3 regions of the Azospirillum mesophilum genome follow, and region 2 is predicted to be linked to each of the others. Evidence: riboswitches for the same ligand, from Rfam matches in the RefSeq annotation. Region 2 holds a riboswitch; each other region holds the start of a gene.

Region 1 (7,605 bases), on a different contig from region 2:
AGCAGCACCGCCGGCTGGCGGGCGAGCGCGCGGGCCAGTTCCACCCGGCGGCGCAACGCGGCCGGCAGGTCGGCGCAGGGGCGCACGGCCAGCCCCGCCGCCCCCACCCGCTCCAGCGCCCAGAGCGCGTGCGCCTCGGCCTCCGCGACAGAACGGTCGCGCTCCAGCCGGGCGGCGGCCACCGCCTCCAGCACAGTCGCACCCTCCGGCAGGCTGACCGCCTGGAAAGTCCGCGCGACGCCGGCCCGCGCGATGCGGTCCGGGCGCTTCCCGGCGAGATCACGCCCCGCCAGGAGAACTCTGCCTTGATCGGGACGCTCCAGCCCTGTCAGCAGGTTGATCAACGTCGTCTTGCCCGACCCGTTGGGGCCGATCAGCCCGGTGATGGAGCCGGACTCCAGCGTCAGCGACACCCCGTCCACCGCCCGCACCCCGCCGAAGGACTTGCCCAGCCCCTCGACCCGCAGCACCGGCCCGGACGCCCGCACGGCCTCCACCGGCGCGACCGCCTTTGGAATCGGCCTTGCCGGCAGGCGAAACAGCCGGTCCAGCAGGCCGGTCAGCCCGTGGGGGGCCAGCACGACGGTTGTCAGCAGCGCCACGCCGTAGACGATCAGGTAGCTGCGCTCCAGGAAGCGGAACCACTCCGGCAGATGGATCAGCAGCACCGCGCCGAGGATCGCCCCGGCCACCCGCCCCCGCCCGCCGACCACGGCGATGGTCAGGATGGACACCATGACGGGGAACTCCAGCACCTCCGGCGAGACCACCCGCTGCGTGTGCACCGCCAGTGCCCCGGCCGCCCCGGCATAGACCGCGCTGAGCGCGAAGGCCCCCAGCCGCAGCCGCCCGACGTCGAGCCCCAGCGTTCCCGCCGCCAGCGGGTCGTCGCGCACCAGCGTCAGTGCCCGCCCCCAGCGCCCGCGCGCCAGACTCCAGGCCAGCCAGCCGCCCAGCGTCACACAGCCCCAGACCACCGCCGCCAGCGGAAGCCCGCGCGGCACCGCCCAGCCGAACAGCACAATGCCCGGCACGCCCGGCAGCCCGTTGGCACCGCCCGTCAGGCCGGGGCTGTTGACCGCCAGCAGATGCACGACCTGCCCGACACCCAGCGTCGCCAGCGCGAAGTAATGGGACTCCAGCCGCAGCACAGGCAGCCCGACCAGCAGCGCCAGCAGCAGCGGCACCAGCAGCGACACCGGAAACGTCGCCGCGAAGCCCCACCCCCACTGGCTGCCCAGGATGCCCGTGGCGTAAGCCCCCAGCCCGAAGAACGCCCCATGAGCCAGCGACAGCGCTCCCCCCAGCCCGAACACCAGCTGGAACCCGATGGCCGCCAGCGCATAGACCCCCGCCACCGTCAGCACCCGCAGCCCATAGGGCGAGGCGTACAGGACCGCGTAAGCCACCACCCCCAGCACCAAAATCCCTTCCCCTGCGAAGCGGGGGAGGGTTAGGGAGGGGGCAAGCGCCGACAGTTTCCGCACCTCACGCACGACGTCGCGCCGCCTCCCCGAACAGCCCCTGCGGGCGGGCGACCAGGATCACCAGCAGCGTCGCGTAGAGCATCCCCAGCGCCACCGGGTAGGACAGCACCGACGACACCCCCACCTCGAACAGCGCGATCAGCAGCGCGCCGACCACGGCGCCCGGCACCGATCCCCAGCCGCCGATGGTCACGGCGATGTAGGCCTTCAGGATCAGGTCGCCGCCCGCCGTCGGCGTGACGAAATAGCGGTTGGCGAGCAGCAGCCCCGCCGCCCCGGCGTAGGCCGTGCCCAGCGCGAAGGTCACCAGGACCATCGCGGTCACCGGGACGCCGCAAGCGCGCGCCATCTCCGGGTCCTGCGCCGTGGCGCGCAGCCGGCGGCCGAGTTGAGTCCGCCCGAACACCCACTGCTGCGCCCCGATCAGCAGCGCCGCCACGGCGATAATGGCCAGCGACTGCTCCGCCACCACCAGCCCGCCGATTTGGACCGTCCCACCGGAGAACAGCGGCGCCGCCGCGCGCGGCTCCGGTCCGAACAGCACCGACGCCCCGTTCTGCAAAATAATCCCGGCGGCGATGGTGCTGATGAAGACCGTCACCGGCGGCCGCCCCCGCAAGGGCAGATAGGCCGCGAACGCCAGCACAAGCCCCAGCGCCGCCATAAGAAGGAGCACCACCGGCAGAAGCGCGATCCCCGGCACGGGCAGGTAAGGCGCCAGCGCGACCGCCAGCATCCCACCTGCCATCACAAGGTCCCCCTGCGCGAAGTTCACCGCCGACGTGGCGTTCAGCACCAGCACGAAGCCCAACGCGACCAGCGCGTAGGCGGCGCCGAGGGCAATCCCGTTGACGAGGAGTTGCAGGGTGATCAAGGCCTTTGCCCCCTCCCCGACCCTCCCCCGCTCACGCGGGAGAAGGAGCCTGGGCACGCGCTCAAATTCCCTCCACCGCGACGCGGGGGAGGGTTAGGGAGGGGGCAAAAGCCTCCCCTCGGCCTCACTTCACCACACCCGTCACGTTGTCGTACCGCTTGACGATCGCCGGCACGCGCGAGGCGCCGTCGTAGCAGACGATCACCGCCGAATGGGCCATGTTGCCCTTGCCGTCCGACCGGTAGGTCATCGCCAGCCCCCGGTAAGTCCCCTCCGACAGCGCCTTGCGCACCTCCTCCGTCGTCCGGGCGCCGGCCTTGACGGCCTCCAGCACCATGCGGGTGCCGTCATACTGGCCGAGCGCGAAGGCGTCGGGCTCCGCGTTGAAGGCGCTGCGGTAGGCGGCGGTGAAGGTCTCCACCTCCGGGCTCCCGCCGGAGATGGGCGAGGCGGCGGTCTCCGCGCACACGCCCTTCAGTTCGGCGGGCTCCAGCAGGGCCGCGGTGCTCGGCTGGTGCATGGCGGAGCCGGCGACGATGGGAATGTCCACGCCGTTCGCGGCGGCCTGACGGATGAACAGCGCGGTCGGGCCGGAATGCAGGTGCAGGACCAGCACGTCCGGCTTGGCGGCCAGCGCCTTGGTCAGCACCGGCAGCAGATCCTTGGCGGCAGGGTCCACCCCCTCCTCGAACACCGGCGCGACGCCGAGGGCCTTGAACGCCTCGATCAGGTGCGCCTTGCCGCTCTGCCCGTAGGCGGTGGTCTGGTAGATCAGCGCCGGGCGCTTGCGGCCCAGTTCCTCCACCACATAGCGGGCGTGCGCCGCCTTGGTCACGGCGTCGCCGGGGAAGAATCGGAAGACCCAGGGGTTGCCCTGCTCGGTGATGCTGGCCGTGCCGGAGACGGTGATCAGCGGCAGCTTGTAGTCGGCGGCCAGCGGCAGCATCGCCAGCATCTGCGTGCCGAGCATGCTCGCCACCACCGCCGTGACCGGGCCGCCGGCCGCCCGCTCCAGCGCCGTGACGGCGGCCTCCGGCGAGGTTCCGGTGTCGATCACCTCCGACTGGACGGTCACACCGGCCGGCGCCTGCTTCAGCGCCAGCACCGCCCCGTTGCGCTGGCTGGTCCCTTCCAGCGACAGGAACCCGGTCAGCGGCACCAGAACCGGCACCGACGCGGTCTCCGCCCGAACGGTTCCCGTCGCCGTGATCGCCAGACCCAGAATGATTGGAAGCAGCCGCCGCATGGATGTGTCTCCTCCTGGCCGGCGGGGAGCCGTGCGAGGGCGGGAGCCTTTGGGGGCGGTGCCTCGAACGGTCGGCTCCCTTCGCTGGCATGACCCAGATCAGGTTCGATGGGTGTTGTCTCAGCCCGCGTCGCAGCGGGCACCCCAGCCGTAGGCCCGCACAGTGTCGCCCCGCCCTGCCCCTGTCAAGAAACGCCAACTCAAGAAACCGCAACGCGCGGCCCAGGCGCGGAAAGGCAACAATCCATCCTGCGGCAATTGGTCGCCCGCATAGGTCGTGAAAGTTTTCACCAACGTCCGGGATGCAAATCGCTGAACTTTGGTTTACCAATTGGACGAGACAGAACAACCGCTTCGTCGCCAAAGAGGACGCCTGATGCATCCCACCGCAGCCGCTGCGCCAACTCCGCAGTCCGAGGCGACGGAGCTGGACCGCGAACTTTGGCGGATCGACGCGCGCACGGAAGAGATGCTGCGTAGCCTGGGACCGGCGCTCGGCCCCGTCCTCGACGCGTCGATTACCTCCTTTTACCAATTCATGGCCGGCCAGCCGGGCACCGCGGCCCTGCTGTCCGATCCCGAGCGCATTGCCGCCATCCAGCGCCTTCACCGCGCGCAGTGGGACGCCTTCTTCGCCGCCAACTTCGATTCCGCCTATCTGGAGCGCGTCCGCAGGCTGGGCCGCACGCACCAGAAGGTCGGGCTGGATCCGAAATTCTACATGGCCGGCTACTCCATGCTGCTGGAGCGCATGGCCGCCCATGTGATCCGCGCGCACCGTTTCGACCGCAACCGCGCGGCGGCGGAGGTCGGCGTGCTGATCCGCGGCGTGCTGATGGAGGCGGAGCTGGCGCTGTCCGTCTACCACCACGCCGCCACCAGCTCCGACATGACGGCGGAAATGGAGGAGTTCGCGGAGGGCTTCGAGCGCGAGCTGAGCGAGGCCGTGGATCTCGTCCGTCACAACGCCGCCAGCATGGAGGGCGCCGCCGACGAGGTGCTGGGTGCGGCCAACAAGGTGGCGACGGAGGGCGAGCACGTCACCGAGGCGTCCGAACAGACCAACATGAACGCCCGCCTGATCGCCCTGGCCGCGCGCGGACTGTCGGAATCCTTCGCGGACATCACCGCCAAGGTGGAGCACGCGACCGAAAGCTCCCGCGGGGCCTCCGACCGCTCGCAGGAGGCGCAAGCCTACGCCCACACCCTGGCCGCCGCGTCGGAGCGTATCGGCAGCGTCGTCACGCTGATCGAACGCATCTCCAAGGAAACCCGCCTTCTGGCGCTGAACGCCTCCATCGAGGCGGCGCGGGCCGGCGACGCCGGAAAGGGTTTCGCGGTCGTCGCGAACGAGGTGAAGACGCTCGCCGACCAGACCAGCAACGCCACCGGCGACATCCGCACCCAGATCGAGGCGATGCAGGCCTCCATCAACCAGACCGTCACCGCCATCGAGGCGGTCGCGGGCCGCGTCACGGCGGTGACCGACGACATCGCCTCCATCACCGAATCCGTCGCCGAACAGGCCGTCGTCACCCGCGACATCGCGGACAACGCCGACGAGATGGCCACCAGCATGCAAAACGTCCACGAGAGCATCGAGAAGGTCGCCCAGGCCGCCGAGCGCTCGACGAAGAAGGCGAGCGAGCTGTGGGAGAACGCCACCGGACTGGTGCGGCAGATCTTCGGCATCAAGCGGCGTGTGACGGCGTCGCTGCGCGGCACCCGCTTCGGCAACCGCCGCCGCGAGGACCGCGTCGCCGTGGACATCGGTGCCCGCGTGGAGGTGGACGGGCTGACCTTCCAGAGCCGGCTCGACAACATCTCGATGGGCGGCTGCCAGGTGCGCGAGGTGCAGCTCGCCAGCGCCGACGGCTACGCCATCCGCCTGGACATCGAAGGCGTGGGCCGCACCACCGGCACCATCGTGGCGACCGAACGCGACATCGCCCATGTGCGCTTCGACCCTCTGGCCCCGGACTTCGCGACACGGCTCAAGGAGGCGCTGGGCCGCTGGAACGCCGCCGACGCGGAGCTGGTGACCCTGGCGCAGCAGACCGCCAAGGCCATCGGCGCCCTGTTCGACGAGGCGGTCGACCGCGGGCAGACCAGCGTGGATGCCCTTTTCTCCGCCGACTACGAGCCGGTTCCCGGCACCGACCCGCAGCAGTTCACCACCCCCTTCACGGAGCTGAGCGACCGGCTGCTGACCGACCTTCAGGAAAAGGTGCTGCTGCGGCACCGGCGCATCGCCTTCTGCGCGGCGGTGGACCGCAACGGCTACCTGCCCACCCACAACAAGAAATATTCCGAGCCGCAGCGCCCGGACGATCCGGACTGGAACAACGCGCATTGCCGCAACCGCCGCATGTTCGACGACGCGACCGGCCTCGCCGCCGCCCGCAACCGCCAGCCGGTGCTGATCCAGACCTACCGCCGCGAGATGGGCGGCGGGGTGATCGTCTCCATGAAGGACGTCGCCGCCCCGATCTACGTCAAGGGCAAGCATTGGGGCGCCTTCCGCATCGGCAGCGAGGACCGGCGCGAGGGATGATTCGACTCCCCGTTGAATTCACCCTATAGTATGCAGCGTCATCATCGGAACTTTCCCATGCCGGACGGACGCACCGAACACGACCGCATCACGGACCTCGCCATCCAGGTCGAGCGCTATGCGCATGTGACCAACACGGAACTGCGTGCGCTCCGCCAAGGCCAGGAGCAGCTCGATGGGCGGATGGATCGGCTTGACATCCGAATGGACCGGATGGAAGTCCGGATGGACCGGCTGGAGGAAGGTCAAGCCCAGTTGCGCCGGGAAGTGACCGAACTCCGGACCGACGTAACCGACCTCCGCAAGGACGTGAACGAGATCCGTGAGGGCCAGAAGCAGCTCGGCGACGTGATGAACGAGAACTTCCGGCAGCTCTTCGTCCTGTTGAATACCCGGCCGGCCTGACCGGCCGCTCAGCCCCGGCGGCGCATCGTCTCGCGGTGGAGGATGTAGAGGCCGCTGGCGACGATGACGGAGGCCCCGGTCAGCACGGTCGGCGTCGGCACGTCCCCGAACACCAGGAAGCCGAACAGCGTCGCCCAGATCATCCCCGTGTATTCGAAGGGTGCCACCACGGCCGCGCGGCCGAGGCGGAAGGCCTGTGTGATCAGCACCTGCGCGGCCCCGCCCAGCACGCCGACCAGCAGCATCAACCATACGTCGAACAGGCCGGGTCCCACCCACACCGGCACGGCCGCGACGCCGCTCACCACCGTCGTGGTCATCAGCAGGTAGACGACGATGGAGGTGTTGGTCTCCGTCCGCGACAGGCCGCGCACCGCGATCATGGCAAGGGCGTAGAAGAAGGCCGCCGCCACGCCGACCAGGATCGGCAACAGCGGTGCGTCCGCCTCCGGCCGCGCCATCACGACCACGCCGCCGAACCCGACCAGCACCGCGGCCCAGCGGCGCCAGCCCACCGGCTCCCCCAGCAGGGGCATCGACAGGGCGGTGATGAACAACGGGCCGGCGAAGCTCAGGACATACACCTCGGCCAATGGCAAATGCTTGAAGGCGAAGAAGAAGCAGCCCATGGACAGCAGCCCGGCGAAGGCCCGCCCCACATGGGCCAGCGGGCGCCGGGTCCGCAGGCTGGCCCAGCCTCCGCGCGCGACCGACACGCCGCCGACCAGCAGCAGCGCCACCGCCGAGCGCACGAACATCAGCTGCGCCACGGGATAAACCGCGCTCAGATACTTGATCAGCGTGTCCATCCCCGCGAACAGCAGGATGGCCAGCAGGAAACAGCCGATGGCGGTGCGGGTGTCGTCGTCGGCGATGGGTAGGGCGTCGGCTCGGGTCATCGTTGCACAATAATTCACCACCCCCGGCGCGGCCCAATGCCGCAACCGCAGGTCAGGCCCGCGCGCCGCTTCCCGGCCGCAGGGCGAGACCGCTTCCCATCACGATCAGGGTGCCCAGAAGGGTGGCGAGCCCCGGCGGC
Region 2 (7,605 bases):
CAGCACCCGCTCCGCCTCGGCCGTCGGCGGCACGGCCGGGTCGATTCCGTTCAGCGTCGCCCACACGCCGGCCCAGCAGCGCCCGACGGACCACGGGTTGTACCCGCCGCCACCGACCACCAGCATGCGCGGGGCCAAGTCCATCAGCGCGCGCACGGCGCTCCACAGCGCTCCGTTGGACAGCTCCAGGCGGCTCAGCGGATCCTCGGACAGGGCGTCGGCCCCGGTCTGGACCACGACCACCTGCGGCCGGAACGCCCGGCCCAGCGGCAGGATGGCGTTCGCCATCAGGTAGGCCATTTCGGTGTCGTTGAAGCCCTGCGGCATCGGCAGGTTGCGCGCCATGCCGCCCGCCCGGTCCTCCGCCTTGCCGGTGAAGGGCCAGCGCCCGTCTTCGTGAACCGACAGGGTCAGTACGCGGTCGTCGTGGGCGAAGGCCTCCTCCACCCCGTCACCGTGATGGGCGTCCAGGTCCACGTAGTAGACACGCTCGAACCCGGCGTCGAGCAGAGCCAGGATGCCCAGCACCGGCGCGTTGATGTAGCAGAAGCCGCTGGCCCGGCCCGGACGGGCGTGGTGCGTGCCGCTGGCCGGGCTGTAGACGATTCCCGATTCCCGCCCGGCCAGCAGCTGTGCGCCGAGGATCGCCGCCCCCGCGCTGATCGCCGGGCGCCGATACATCTCCGGGAACACCGGATTTTCCAGCTTGCCGAGGTTGTAGCGCTCCCCCGTCTCCGCATCGACGCGCTGCGCCTGCTCGGCCCGTTGCAGGGCCGAGATGTAGTCGGGCGTGTGGAAGCGCGCCAGCTCGTCCGGCGTGGCCTGCGGACTGTCGAGATAGACGTCGTCCGGCAGCCAGCCCATGGCGCGGCTGAGGTCCATGGCGGTGGAGACGCGCGGGATGGCGAGCGGATGCTTCGGGCCGTAGCTGGAGCCCCGGTAGATCTCGCTGCCGATGAACAGGGGACGTGGTGAAGAGTTGTTGGACATGCGCAGGAGAGGTGGCGCGGCTAAGCAGATTTGTCCAGATCGGGCCACAGGCCCGGCCTGGACAAATCTGCGGACTCTATGGTTTTGCAGGATTTCCGAGCCCGCCCATGTGGGCGGAGTTCGGAAATCCTGCTTAGGCCATTCCGTCAACGCCCCCTTGCCGCGGTCCCGATCCGAACTCTCTTGTTTTGGAAACGCGCGGAGGGGGCGGCATGTTCGGGTACCGGCGTTGGGCGGGCATGATCGTGCTGATTCTGGCGGCGACCGCGGCCCGCGCCGAGGTGCCGGTCGATCTGGAACTGGTGCTGGCGGTGGACGTCTCCGGCAGCGTCGATCCGGAAGAAGCGCGGCTGCAACGGGACGGCTATGTCCAGGCCCTGACCAACCCCAAGGTCCAGGCGGCGATCCACGGCGGGCCGCTCGGCCGGATCGCGGTGATCTATGTGGAGTGGGCCGGCGACACGTTCCAAAGGATCGTCGTGCCTTGGACCCTTGTTGGCGATCCGGCGAGCGTCGATGCCCTCGCGTCCTCCGTCGCCGAATCGCCCATCGCGTCGGCGCAGTGGACCTCGATCAGCGGGGCCATCGACTATTGCGCCCGCCTCTTCGACGACAACGGATTCGAGGGCGCCCGGCGGGTCATCGACGTGTCCGGCGACGGGGTGAACAACCGGGGACGCCCGGTGGAATGGGCGCGGGACCAGGCGGTGTCCGCCGGGATCACCATCAACGGGTTGCCGATCCTGAACGACCGGCCGAACCCCTGGGGTGGGGCGGCGCCCATCGACCTTGACGGTTATTACCGCGACCATGTGATCGGCGGCCCCGGCGCCTTCCTGGTGCCCGCGATCAACTTCGAATCCTTCGCCGACGCCATCCTCAGCAAGCTGCTTCTGGAGATATCCGGGAGAACGCCGGATGTTGACGTGGCGGGGCGCTGACGCTTGCTCGCATCTCACCGACTTGTCATAGTCGCCAAACATCACTGGGGGGAGCCGATCGTCGGCTGAGAGGTCCCGAAACGGGGACGACCCCTGGAACCTGATCCGGATCATGCCGGCGAAGGGATCAGTGAGCCCATGAACGCACCCGTCCGTCCCGAAACGCTGCACCCGCCCCTGTCCGTGACCGTCACCGGCGCGCGGCTGACCTATGGCGGGACGGCGCTGTTCTCGGACCTCGCCCTCACCGTCGAGGCCGGCGTCACCACATGCCTGCTGGGGCCGAGCGGCGTCGGCAAGACCACGCTGCTGCGCATGGTCGCCGGCCTCGCCGACCCGGAGCCGCCGACTGCGATCACCGCCGGCGACGGGCAGCCCCTGCGCGGCCGCATCGCCTACATGGCGCAGCAGGACCTGCTCCTTCCCTGGCTGCCGGTGCTCGACAACGTTCTGCTGGGTGCCCGCCTGCGGCACGAGCGCCGCGCGCCGGGGGTGGTCGAGCGCGCCCGCGCGCTGCTCGATCAGGTGGGGCTCGGCGGGCGGGAACAGGACCGGCCCGCCACGCTGTCCGGCGGGCAACGGCAGCGCGTCGCCATCGCCCGCACCCTGATGGAAGACCGCCCGCTGGTCGTGATGGACGAGCCCTTCTCCGCGCTCGACGCCCTGACACGCCTGCGCTTGCAGGACCTGGCAGCGAAGGCCCTGGCCGGGCGAACGGTGCTGATGGTGACGCACGATCCGCTGGAAGCGCTCCGCCTCGGCCACCGCATCCACGTCATGACCGGCCGGCCGGCGACCATCGGCCCGGCGCTGGAGCCTCCCGGCCTGCCGCCCCGCCCCGTCGATGACCCGGCCTTGCTGGCGATGCAGGCGGAACTGCTGCGGAGGCTGGCGGGATGAGGCTCCTGCGCGCCCTCGTTACCGTCGCGGTGCTGCTCGGCCTTTGGCAAGCCCTTGTCATCACCACCGGCGTGCCCCGCTACATCCTCCCCGGACCGCTCGCCGTGGCGGACGCGCTGCAACGGCAGGCTCCCCTGCTGGTCCAGCATGGCGCGACGACGCTGGCCGAGATCCTGCTGGGGCTCGTGCTCGGCGTGCTGCTCGGCGCCGTCAGCGCCTTCATCCTGGCGAGCGTCCAGACCGCGCGGCGCTGGCTGATGCCGCTGCTGGTCGTCAGCCAGGCGATCCCGGTCTTCGCGCTGGCGCCGCTGCTCGTGCTGTGGCTCGGCTACGGCATGGCGTCGAAGGTCGCCATGGCGGTGCTGGTCATCTTCTTTCCCGTCACCACGACCCTGTTCGACGGTCTGCGCCGGACGGAGCCGGGCTGGCTGGACTTGGCCCAGACCATGGGCGCCTCGCGCTGGTCGGTGCTGTGGCACGTCCGGTTGCCGGCGGCCCTGCCCGCCTTCGGATCCGGCCTGCGGGTCGCGGCGGCCGTGGCGCCGATCGGCGCGGTGATCGGGGAGTGGGTCGGCTCCTCCTCCGGCCTTGGATACCTGATGCTGCACGCCAACGCCCGCATGCAGATCGACCTGCTGTTCGCGGCGCTGGCGGTGCTGGGCGTCATCGCCGTGGCGTTGTACGCCGCCGTGGACGCGCTGATCCGCCGGGCTCTGCCCTGGCAACCCGACACGCACCCTGCTGAGGAATAGGACCGACACCATGAAACGGACTTTCGCGGCGGCGGCGCTCGCCGCCGGCCTTCTGACAGCCCTTCCGGCCACGGCGCAGGACAAGCTGAGCGTCCTGCTCGACTGGTTCGTGAACCCTGACCACGCGCCGCTGGTCGTGGCGCAGGAGAAGGGCTTCTTCAAGGACGCCGGCCTGGACGTCACGCTGACCGCCCCCGCCGACCCCAACGACCCGCCGAAGCTGGTCGCCGCCGGGCAGGCCGACCTCGCCATCTCCTACCAGCCGCAGTTGCAGATCCAGGTCGGCGAAGGGCTGCCGCTGGTGCGCGTCGGCACGCTGGTCTCCACCCCGCTGAACTCGGTCGTCGTCCTGAAGGACGGCCCGGTGAAGGCGATCAAGGACCTGAAGGGCCGCAAGGTCGGCTTCTCGGTCGGCGGGTTCGAGGACGCGCTGCTGGGCGCCATGCTGGAGAAGAACGGGCTGACGCTGAAGGACGTGGAGCTGGTCAACGTCAACTTTTCCCTGTCGCCGGCGCTGCTGGCCGGTCAGGTGGACGCGGTGATCGGCGCCTTCCGGAACTTCGAACTGAACCAGATGGCCATCGAGAAGCACCCCGGCCAAGCCTTCTATCCGGAAGAAGAAGGCGTACCGGCCTACGACGAACTGATCGTCGTCGCGCACAAGGACAAGGTCGCCGGTGACGCCCGCATCGCGCGCTTCCTGGCGGCGGTCGAGCGCGCCACCCTCTACATCCTGAACCACCCGGAGGAGGCCCACGCCGCCTTCATCAAGGACCGGCCGGAACTGAACGATGAGCTGAACCGCCGCGCCTGGGCCGACACGCTGCCGCGCTTCTCCCACAGCCCGGCGGCGCTGGATTCCGCGCGGTATACGCGCTTCGCCGAGTTCCTGAAGGCGCGCGGCCTGATCAAGACGGTCGAGCCGGTCGAGCGCTACGCGGTGGTCGTGAAGTAACGGGTCCCCGTTGCCATCCGGCCCCGCCGGGCGTTACCTAATGGAAAAATCCATCGGGGCCGGAAACAGCGAGCGAGACCATGCCGATCAAGACCATTCTTCTGCACATGGCCAACGACGACCGGCACGCGGAGCGCCTTCAGGTCGCCGTCGCGCTTGCCGAGCGCTTTTCAGCCTATGTCGAGGTTCTGTACGTCGCCACCCCGGTGTCGATGCCGGCCGCGGTGACCGGGCGCGCCGCCTCCTATGGCTTCATCGCCGAGGCGACCGCCATCGCCCACGAAAAGGCCGCGCAGATCGAGCACGAGGTGCGGCAGGCGCTGAAGGACTGCTCCTATTCCTGGTCGGTGGTAGAGGGCGATCATGTGGAGTTGCTGGCCGCCCGCGCGGCCTACGCCGACCTCGCCGTCGTGAGCCAAAGCCAGGGGGACGGCCTGGACGACCGGGTGGCCCTGCACGTGCCCGACCGGCTGCCGCTGGAAACGCCCTGCCCCACGCTGGTCCTCCCCCATGACTTCGCGCCGGAGAGCAGCATCGGCCGGCATGTGGTGATCGCCTGGAAGAACACGCGCGAGTCGATCCGCGCCGTGCGCAACGCCATGCCTTTCCTGCAAACGGCGGAGAAGGTCACCGTGCTGACCGTTGACCCGCCCGGCCACACGCTCGACAGCGGGCGCGACCTGATGGTCTGGCTGGAACGCCACGGCGTCCGCAGCCACCATCAGGCGAACATTCACCAGGGCAACGACGTCGGCGAGATCATCCTGACCTGCGCCCGCGACCTCGACGGCGACCTGCTGGTGATGGGCGCCTACGGCCATTCACGCCTGCGGGAAATGGTGCTGGGCGGCGCCACGCGCACCGTGCTCTCCCAGCTGAACCTGCCGGCGCTGATGTCGCATTGAGCCCTACTGGAAGTGGGCAGCAGCGTAGGTTGGGTTGAGCCGAAGGCGAAACCCAACGCCCTCGTCACGGCGAACGTGTTGGGTTTCGCGTACGCTCAACCCAACCTACGAAGCGACCGATCCGACGCCTACAGGAAGAACACCCAGGTCGTCAGGACGAACAGCGGCACCAGGATGCCGCAGGACCACAGCATGTAGCCGAAGAAGCTTGGCATCTTCACGCCGCGCTCTTCGGCGATGGCCTTGACCATGAAGTTCGGGGCGTTGCCGATGTAGCTGTTGGCGCCCATGAACACCGCCCCCGCCGAGATGGCCGCCAGCGTGACCGCAAGGTCGTTCATCAGCACCGACGGCTCGCCGCCCGCCGTGTTGAAGAAAATCAGGTAGGTCGGGGCGTTGTCGAGGAAGCTCGACAGGATGCCGGCGGCCCAGAAATAGGCGGCCGGCACCGGCTGGCCGTTCTGGTTCACCGCCGCGATGATGGCGCCCAGCGCCCCCTCCGTCCCGGCCCGCAGGATGGCGATGGCCGGGATGATGGTCAGGAAGATCGCCGCGAACAGCTTCGCCACTTCGACGATCGGCCCCCAGGTGAAGGCGTTCAGGCGGCGGCTCTGCGCGCTGGTCAGCTTCAGCGACAGGCCGGTGATCAGCAGCAGCAAGCCCTGGCTGGCGATGGTCTCCAGCGGCACATGGACGTGGAAGATCGTGACGCCCACGCCCGGATGCCAGACGCCGCTTAGCAGCACGGCGGCGACGATGACGACCAGCAGGAACAGGTTCACCGCCCCCTCGACCCGCACCGGCTCGCGCTCGTGCACGCCCTCGATCAGCGGGTGCTTGCCGGGGTCCTTGGTGTGCAGATACAGGTCCAGGGCGAAGTAGATCGCCAGCAGGCAGCCGGAAACCAGCGCCATCGGCGGCAGCAGGTGCAGCGTCGGCCAGAAGAAGTCCACTCCCTTCAGAAAGCCCAGGAACAGCGGCGGGTCGCCCAGCGGGGTCAGGGAGCCGCCGACGTTCGACACCAGGAAGATGAAGAAGACGACGGTGTGGACCTTGTGCTTGCGGTGCTCGTTCGCGCGCAGCAGCGGACGGATCAGCAGCATGGAGGCGCCGGTCGTGCCCATCAGGCTCGCCAGCGCGGTCCCCAACGCCAGCCCCATGGTGTTCGCCAGCGGTGTCCCGACCAGCGAGCCCGCGATCCGAACCCCGCCCGCAACCGTAAACAGCGCCGTCAGCAGGATGATGAAGGGTATGTATTCCAGCAGCGCCGTGTGCAACAGCTCGTAGACCGCGAGATCGACACCGAACAGAGCCGCGAAGGGCACCAGGAAGGCCAACGCCCAGCCTGCGGCGATCTTGCCGAAATGGTGGTGCCAGATCGACGGGGCCAGCAGCGGCAGCAGCGCGATGGACAGCAGGATCCCGGCGAAGGGCACCACCCACACCGCGCCAAGCTCCCGCCCGTCCAGATGCGGCGCCCCGGCGGCCTCGGCGGCCAGCGCCAGTCCCGGTAATCCGGCCGCCGCGAGGGCCGACAGCACGGCCAGCGGGCGGGAAAGGCGGCTGCGGAAAAGGCGGGCGTCGATCATGTCGGGCAATTCGGCAATCGTTAAGGCGGCGAAGTATGCGTCGGAGGAAAGCTGAAGCCAAGCCGGAAGGGCTACGGGCAGACCCGCAGTTCCAGGGGGCTCGGCAACGGCCCGCCGATCCAGGCGTGCAGCGGACGGCACTCGTTGCCGACGCACAGCGTGTGGTCCGGGGTGAAGCCGGACGCCGCCAGCACGATCCGCTCCTGCGGTGGCAGGTCCGGGGTCCAGACCAACCAGCCGCCGGAAAGCCGGGCGCCGGCCGGCGGCTCCATGCCGGCCCCGGTCCCCTTCACGCGGGCCTCGGTCAGAAGGAGGTTGCGGTCGGCGATGCGCCACTCCTCCCGCCACTCCGTCTTCTCAATGGAGTGGGTCCAGGACAGCGTGAAGGACGGCCCCGGCAGAGCGGCCAGAACCGCCCCGCCGAGCGCCGCAAGGCAGAGCGATACGCTCACGCCGCCGGTCGCGCTTCGCCCAGCGCTCGCGCGCGGTGGCGTTGCCAGAGCAGGAACAGCCCGGTCAGGACGAAGCCCGCCTCGTCCGTCCAGGGCACGGACAGCACGAACAGCGCCGCCG
Region 3 (7,605 bases), on a different contig from region 2:
GAGGCCGTGAAGAGCGGTGACACCCACCCGCACATCCCCGAACACATCGGCTTTGAGCAGTACCGGCATGCGGGCGGCTACAAGCTGCTGCTCGACTGCAAGGAAGGCCGCGTCGAGGTCGAGGAGCTCCTGAAGAAGCTGGAATCCGCCAACCTGCGTGGCCTCGGCGGCGCCGGCTTCCCGACGGGGCGCAAATGGCGCTTCGTCCGGCACGAGCCCGGCCCGCGCCTGATGGCCGTGAACGGCGACGAGGGCGAGCCCGGCACCTTCAAGGACCGCTTCCACCTGGAAAACGATCCGCACCGCTTCCTGGAAGGCATGCTGATTGGCGCCTGGGTGGTGGAGGCCACGGACGTCTACATCTACCTGCGCGACGAATACCCGCACATCCGCGAGCTGCTGCTGCGCGAGATCGCCAAGGTGGAGGAGGCCGGCTTCGCCGACCACACCCGCATCCACCTGCGGCGCGGCGCCGGCGCCTACATCTGCGGCGAGGAGTCCGCGATGCTGGAGAGCATCGAGGGCAAGCGGGGCCTGCCGCGCCACAAGCCGCCGTTCCCTTCCGTCGTCGGCCTGTTCGGCCGCCCGACGCTGATCAACAACGTCGAGACGCTGTTCTGGATCCGCGACATCCTGGAGAAGGGCGGCGACTGGTGGGGCAGCTTCGGTCGCAACGGCCGCAAGGGCCTGCGCAGCTTCTCCGTCTCCGGCCACGTCAAGGATCCGGGCGTGAAGCTGGCCCCCGCCGGCATCACCATCCGCGAGCTGATCGACGAGTATTGCGGCGGCATGGCCGACGGCCACAGCTTCACCGGCTACCTGCCGGGCGGCGCGTCCGGCGGCATCCTGCCCGCCAGCATGGATGACATCCCGCTGGACTTCGGCACGCTGGAGCAGCACGGCTGCTTCATCGGTTCGGCCGCCGTGGTGGTCCTGTCCGACCAGGACGACATGCGCAAGGTGGTCAGGAACCTGCTCGACTTCTTCGAGGACGAGAGCTGCGGCCAGTGCACCCCCTGCCGCGTCGGCACCGAGAAGGCGGTCGCCCTCATCAAGCAGCCGGTGTGGGACGAGCCCCTGCTGACCGAACTCGCCCGCCTGATGACCACCGCCTCCATCTGCGGCCTCGGCCAGGCGGCCATGAATCCACTCAAGAGTGCGCTGAAGCACTTCCGCGCCGAACTGCGCGGGGAGGATAAGTAAATGAACGACCATATCATCTTCCACCTGGACGACGAACTGGTCGAGGCCCAGCCCGGCGAGACCATCTGGCAGGTCGCCAACCGCCTGGGCACCGAGATCCCGCACCTCTGCTACAGCGACGCGCCGGGCTACCGGGCCGACGGCAACTGCCGCGCCTGCATGGTGGAGATCGACGGCGAACGCGCCCTGGCCGCCTCCTGCGTGCGCCACCCGACGCCGGGCATGCGCGTCCGCTCGGCCAGCGAGAACGCCAAGTTCGCCCGCAAGATGGTCATCGAGATGCTGGTCACCGACCAGCCCAAGCGCGAGGAGGCCCACGACCCGCATTCCAAATTCTGGAACTGGGCCGACCATCTGGACGTCACGGACAGCCGCTTCCCCCGCCGTGAGAGTGCGCCGAAGCCCGACTTCAGCCACCCGGCCATGGCGGTGCAGCTCGACGCCTGCATCCAGTGCAACCTGTGCGTCCGCGCCTGCCGCGAGGTCCAGGTCAACGACGTGATCGGCATGGCTCTGCGCGGTCACAAGGAGACGATCGTCTTCGACTTCGCCGACCCGATGGGCGACAGCACCTGCGTCGCCTGCGGCGAGTGCGTGCAGGCCTGCCCGACCGGCGCCCTGATGCCGAAGACCCAGGTGGACCTGAACACCGGCGTCTTCACGACGGAGCCCGACCGCAAGGTGGACAGCGTCTGCCCCTACTGCGGCGTCGGCTGCCAGCTGACCTACAACATCAAGGACGAGAAGCTGCTGTCGGTGGAAGGGCGCGACGGCCCGGCCAACAAGAACCGGCTGTGCGTGAAGGGCCGTTTCGGCTTCGACTACATCCACCACCCGCACCGGCTGACCAAGCCGCTGATCCGCCGCGAGGGCGTGTCCAAGCACGACGTAGACATCGACCCGCTGAATCCGCTGACCCATTTCCGCGAAGCGTCGTGGGAGGAGGCGCTGGCGCTTGCTGCCGGCGGCCTGAAGAAAATCCGCGACGAGCGGGGAGGGAACGCGCTGGCCGGCTTCGGCTCGGCCAAGGGCTCCAATGAGGAGGCCTACCTGTTCCAGAAGCTGGTCCGCGCCGGCTTCGGCACGAACAACGTCGACCACTGCACGCGCCTCTGCCACGCCTCCTCCGTGGCGGCGCTGATCGAGGGCATCGGGTCCGGTGCGGTGACGGCGCCCTTCATGGCGGCCAAGGACGCCGAGGTGATCGTCGTCATCGGCTCCAACCCGACCGAGAACCACCCCGTTGCCGCGACCTTCTTCAAGAACGCGGTGAAGAAGGGCGCCAAGCTGGTCATCATGGACCCGCGCGGCCAGGCGCTGAAGCGCCACGCCACGCACATGATGCAGTTCAAGCCCGGCCGCGACGTGCCGATGCTGAACGCGATGCTGAACGTCATCATCGCCGAAGGCCTCTACGACGCGCAGTATGTGAAGGAGCACACGGAAGACTTCGAGGAACTGCGCGCCCACGTCGCCTCCTTCACGCCGGAGGCGATGGCCCCGATCTGCGGCATCCCGGCCGAGACCCTGCGCGAGGTGGCGCGGCTCTACGCCCGGTCCAAGGGCTCGATCATCTTCTGGGGCATGGGCGTGTCGCAGCACACCCACGGCACCGACAACGTGCGCTGCCTGATCGCGCTGTCGCTGGTCACCGGCCAGATCGGCCGCCCCGGCACCGGCCTGCATCCGCTGCGCGGCCAGAACAACGTGCAGGGCGCGTCGGACGCCGGCCTGATCCCGATGATGTACCCGGACTACCAGCCGGTGGACGACCCGAAGATCCACGCCTTCTACGAGGATCTCTGGCAGACCAAGCTGGACACCAAGCGCGGCCTGACCGTCGTGGAGATCATGGACGCGATCCACGCTGGCAAGGTGCGGGGCATGTACATCATGGGCGAGAACCCGGCCATGTCCGACCCCGACGTGCAGCACGCCCGCGAGGCTCTGTCCGAGCTTGACCATCTGGTGGTGCAGGACCTGTTCCTGACCGAGACGGCCAAATACGCCGACGTGGTGCTGCCGGCTTCCGCCTGGCCGGAGAAGACCGGCACGGTGACCAACACCAACCGTCAGGTGCAGCTCGGCCGTCAGGCCCTGCCGCCGCCGGGTGAGGCCCGCCAGGATCTGTGGATCGTCAACGCGATGGCGCGCGGACTGGGGCTGGACTGGAACTACGAGCACCCGCGCGACGTGTTCGCGGAGATGAAGAAGGCGATGCCCTCGCTGGACAACATCACCTGGGACCGTCTGGAGCGCGAAGGCTCCGTCACCTATCCCAGCCTGTCGGAGGATGATCCGGGGCAGGAGATCGTGTTCGGCGATGGCTTCCCGACCGCGAGCGGTCGCGGCCGCCTCGTCCCCGCCGACGTGATCCCGCCGGCCGAGGAACCGGACGCCGAGTTCCCGATGGTGGTCACCACCGGCCGCCAGCTGGAGCACTGGCACACCGGCTCCATGACCCGGCGTGCCCAGGTGCTCGACGACCTGGAGCCGGAAGCGGTCGCCTACATGAGCCCGGCGGACCTGCGCCGTCTGGGCGTCGCGGCGGGCGCCATGGTGAAGGTCACCACCCGGCGCGGCGCCATCGAGCTGAAGGCGCGGTCCGACTACGGCGTCCCGTCGGGTCTGGTGTTCGTGCCCTTCTGCTACGCCGAGGCGGCGGCCAACGTGCTGACCAACCCGAAGCTCGATCCCTACGGGAAGATCCCGGAGTTCAAGTTCTCCGCGGCGAGGATCGAGCCGGCGGCGTAAGGGCGGTTTGCCCCCTCCCTAACCCTCCCCCGCTCACGCGGTGGAGGGGACTAGATCTCCCTCTCCTGCGAAGCGGGGGAGGGAAGGGGCCCACGGCAAAGCCGTGGGAAGGGTGGGGGCAAAACCACCCAGAACAATGCGGCACGCCAAAAGTGCCGAAGCATCGAGAGGGATGGGACCATGAAGACGCAAGCGCAGGCCAGCGGCCCGGAGACGGCCGATCGCGCGGCGAAGGGAAACCTCGTCCAATCGCTGTCGCGCGCCCTGAACATCCTGACCATTCTCGGCCAGTCGGACGGCCCGATGAGCCTCACCGCCGTGGCGGAAGCGGCGGATCTGTCGCCCTCCACCACGCACCGGCTGCTGACCACCCTGCAGGAGGAGCGCTACGTCCGCTTCGACCAGGGCAAGCGCGGCTGGGCCGTGGGGGTGCAGGCCTATATGACCGGCTCCGGCTTCCTGAAGACGCGCAGCCTCCTCGACGTCGCCCGGCCGCGCATGCGCCGGCTGATGGAGGAAACCAGCGAGGTCGTGAACCTCGCGGTGGAGGAGAACGGGGAGGCCATCTACCTGCACCGCATCGGCGGCGCCCGCGTCGCCCAGGCGGCGCTGCCGGTCACGGAACGCACGCTGCTGCACTGCTCCGCCGTCGGCAAGGCGCTGCTGGCGGGCATGCCGGACGCCCGCATCCAGACGATCCTGAACCAGCGCGGCATGCGCCAGTTCACCCGCACCACCGTGTCCTCCCTGCCGGAACTGCACCGTGAACTGACGCTGACGCGCAATCGCGGCTACGCCGTCGATCAGGAGGAGCGGGTGAACGGCATGCACTGTGTCGCCGCCCCCATCTACGACGAGAACGCCCACGTCATCGGAGCCCTGTCGCTGTCGAGCACGTCTCGCCGCATCGACAACGCCCGCGTGACGGCCTTCGGCGAAATGGTGAAACGCACAGCCGCCGCGGTCACCGCGGAGATTGGAGGTCGCGTGCCGGTTTGAGCGGCGAACGCTTTGATTGTCAGTTCACGTAGTGCTCCCAGAAAATGAACTGACCGCGTCGGCAACGGCGCGGTCTTTTTTTACTTCAATGTTTGCTTTTCCGCAGCGTGGAAAACCACCGTTGATGCTTTGCGTTCCCGGATATGTTTGGGCAATATTGGAGATGCAAAGGGTGCTTCACCCTCTGTAACGGGCGGGTTGTTGCTTCGCATTTTTTGCGAACCTCTCGGATACTGGCCGTGCTGGCGACAGCACGGCCAATTTTTTTGGTTTGCGGGCCGAACATACCCACATTCAAACTGTCGTTGACAGCGCCCTGCGCCGACCGTAAGCATGGCGATGTTCCAAGGGGAGCCCCCGATACGGGGCTGAGATGACGCCGTAGAGCGCGAACCCTTTGAACCTGATCCGGGTCGTACCGGCGTAGGGACAGGAACAAGCGGACCGTCGGAATCACACGCCCGAAAAAGGCGGATGGACGGGTCCGTTCTGCCGCTCCGTCACACCCGGATCTCCACGATCGGAATGCGATGGAGATCCAAGATGCCCGACACTCTTTCCCTCGACAATTTCACCGTCACGACCGGCCCGCTGCCGTCGTCGCGCAAGGTCCATCTCCCCGGCGAGCGGACGCCCGACCTGCGCGTCGCCATGCGCGAGATCGACGTGGGCGGCGGCGAGGCGCCGGTGCGCGTCTACGACACCTCCGGTCCCTACAGCGACCCGGCGGTCGCCATCGACATCCGCCGCGGCCTGCCGGAGCTGCGTCGCGCCTGGATTGAGGCGCGCGGCGATGTGGAGGCCTATGACGGCCGCGCGATCCGTCCGGAGGACGACGGGCTGCGCGTGGGCGAGGCGCGCGCCGTCCCGGTGTTCGACCGCGCCGGCCGCCGGCCGCTGCGCGCCAAGCCGGGCAAAACGGTCACGCAGATGGCCTACGCCCGCGCCGGCATCGTCACGCCGGAGATGGAATACATCGCCGTGCGCGAGAACCTGGGCCGCCAGCGCCTCGCGGAAGCCGCTGCCCGCGACGGCGAGAGCTTCGGCGCGTCCATCCCCGATCATGTGACCCCGGAGTTCGTGCGCGACGAGGTGGCGCGCGGGCGAGCCATCATCCCGGCCAACATCAACCACCCGGAAGCGGAGCCGATGATCATCGGCCGCAACTTCCTCACCAAGATCAACGCGAACATCGGCAACTCCGCCGTCGCGTCCTCGGTGGGGGAGGAGGTGGACAAGATGGTCTGGTCCATCCGCTGGGGTGCGGACACCGTCATGGACCTGTCCACCGGCCGCAACATCCACACGACCCGTGAATGGATCCTGCGCAACAGCCCCGTGCCCATCGGGACCGTGCCGATCTACCAGGCGCTGGAGAAGGTCAACGGCAAGGCCGAGGACCTGACCTGGGAGATCTTCCGCGACACGCTGATCGAACAGGCGGAGCAGGGCGTCGACTACTTCACGATCCACGCCGGCATCCGCTTGGCGCACATCCCGCTGACCGCGAAGCGCACCACAGGCATCGTGTCGCGCGGCGGCTCCATCATGGCGAAATGGTGCCTCGCCCACCACCGCGAGAGCTTCCTCTACGAGCGGTTCGAGGAGATCTGCGAGATCATGAAGGCGTACGACGTCGCCTTCTCGCTGGGCGACGGGCTGCGCCCCGGCTCCATCGCCGATGCCAACGATGCCGCGCAGTTCGCGGAGCTGGAGACGCTGGGCGAACTGACCAAGATCGCCTGGAAGCACGATGTGCAGGTGATGATCGAAGGCCCCGGCCATGTGCCCATGCACAAGATCAAGGCCAACGTGGACAAGCAGCTGGCGCTGTGCGCGGAAGCGCCCTTCTACACGCTTGGGCCGCTGACCACCGACATCGCGCCGGGCTACGACCACATCACCAGCGCCATTGGTGCCGCGATGATCGGCTGGTTCGGCACGGCGATGCTCTGCTACGTCACCCCGAAGGAGCATCTGGGCCTGCCGGACCGCGACGACGTGAAGGTGGGCGTGGTGACCTACAAGATCGCCGCCCACGCCGCCGACCTCGCCAAGGGCCATCCGGGAGCCCAGGAACGCGACGACGCCTTGTCGCGGGCGCGGTTCGAGTTCCGCTGGCGCGACCAGTTCCACCTGTCGCTCGACCCCGAGACGGCGGAGCGCTTCCACGACCAGACCCTGCCGGCCGACGGCGCGAAGGTCGCCCATTTCTGCTCGATGTGCGGGCCGAAATTCTGCTCGATGAAGATCACGCAGGAGGTGCGGGACTACGCCAACTCCGGCATGGCGCAGATGTCCGAAAGCTTCCGCAAGGGCGGGAGCGAAATCTACCTGCCGGACGGGCAGGCGGCGGACTGAAACGGGAAGCCCTCTCCCCACCGGGAGAGGGCTCTCTCTCACTCGGCGGAAAGAGCCGCCACGGGCTCCGCCCTTCGGGCTTTCTCCGCATAGCGCGCCCGCATGGGCCGCAGCACGAACAGCGCCAGGAAGGCGGCGAGCGCGTTGACCACCGCCGCCAGGAAGAACACCGCCTGCCAGCTTCCCGTCGCGTGGACGATGACGTTGGCGACGGGGACCAGCAGCGCCGCCGTGCCTTTGGCCGTGTAGAGAAGACCGGCGTTCGTGGCGGCGTGTTTCGAGCCGAAG

Evidence for each region. A riboswitch is a leader RNA that binds a small molecule or an ion and turns the genes downstream of it on or off. The one in region 2 is predicted to bind thiamine pyrophosphate.
Region 1: another riboswitch for thiamine pyrophosphate. It lies ahead of ACSVC7_RS26840 (ABC transporter substrate-binding protein); the one in region 2 lies ahead of ACSVC7_RS14620 (ABC transporter ATP-binding protein).
Region 3: another riboswitch for thiamine pyrophosphate. It lies ahead of thiC (phosphomethylpyrimidine synthase ThiC); the one in region 2 lies ahead of ACSVC7_RS14620 (ABC transporter ATP-binding protein).

What each region holds. Positions count from the first base shown of each region.
Region 1 is NZ_JBPXMQ020000042.1:4,283-11,887, forward strand. Features, by position in the region: gene ACSVC7_RS26830 (branched-chain amino acid ABC transporter ATP-binding protein/permease) at 1-1,409, opposite strand, end outside; gene ACSVC7_RS26835 (branched-chain amino acid ABC transporter permease) at 1,489-2,361, opposite strand; gene ACSVC7_RS26840 (ABC transporter substrate-binding protein) at 2,486-3,607, opposite strand; TPP riboswitch at 3,667-3,764, opposite strand; gene ACSVC7_RS26845 (methyl-accepting chemotaxis protein) at 3,984-6,161, shown strand; gene ACSVC7_RS26850 (coiled-coil domain-containing protein) at 6,219-6,566, shown strand; gene ACSVC7_RS26855 (DMT family transporter) at 6,575-7,465, opposite strand; gene ACSVC7_RS26860 (DMT family transporter) at 7,518-7,605, opposite strand, start outside.
Region 2 is NZ_JBPXMQ020000013.1:97,573-105,177, forward strand. Features, by position in the region: gene ACSVC7_RS14610 (acetoin utilization protein AcuC) at 1-990, opposite strand, end outside; gene ACSVC7_RS14615 (DUF1194 domain-containing protein) at 1,203-1,931, shown strand; TPP riboswitch at 1,969-2,076, shown strand; gene ACSVC7_RS14620 (ABC transporter ATP-binding protein) at 2,070-2,831, shown strand; gene ACSVC7_RS14625 (ABC transporter permease) at 2,828-3,583, shown strand; gene ACSVC7_RS14630 (ABC transporter substrate-binding protein) at 3,594-4,538, shown strand; gene ACSVC7_RS14635 (universal stress protein) at 4,619-5,443, shown strand; gene ACSVC7_RS14640 (sodium:proton antiporter) at 5,572-7,032, opposite strand; gene ACSVC7_RS14645 (DUF1850 domain-containing protein) at 7,104-7,484, opposite strand; gene ACSVC7_RS14650 (TRAP transporter permease) at 7,481-7,605, opposite strand, start outside.
Region 3 is NZ_JBPXMQ020000022.1:87,236-94,840, reverse strand. Features, by position in the region: gene ACSVC7_RS20690 (NADH-ubiquinone oxidoreductase-F iron-sulfur binding region domain-containing protein) at 1-1,203, shown strand, start outside; gene fdhF (formate dehydrogenase subunit alpha) at 1,204-3,957, shown strand; gene ACSVC7_RS20680 (IclR family transcriptional regulator) at 4,138-4,956, shown strand; TPP riboswitch at 5,294-5,404, shown strand; gene thiC (phosphomethylpyrimidine synthase ThiC) at 5,500-7,317, shown strand; gene oxlT (oxalate/formate MFS antiporter) at 7,356-7,605, opposite strand, start outside.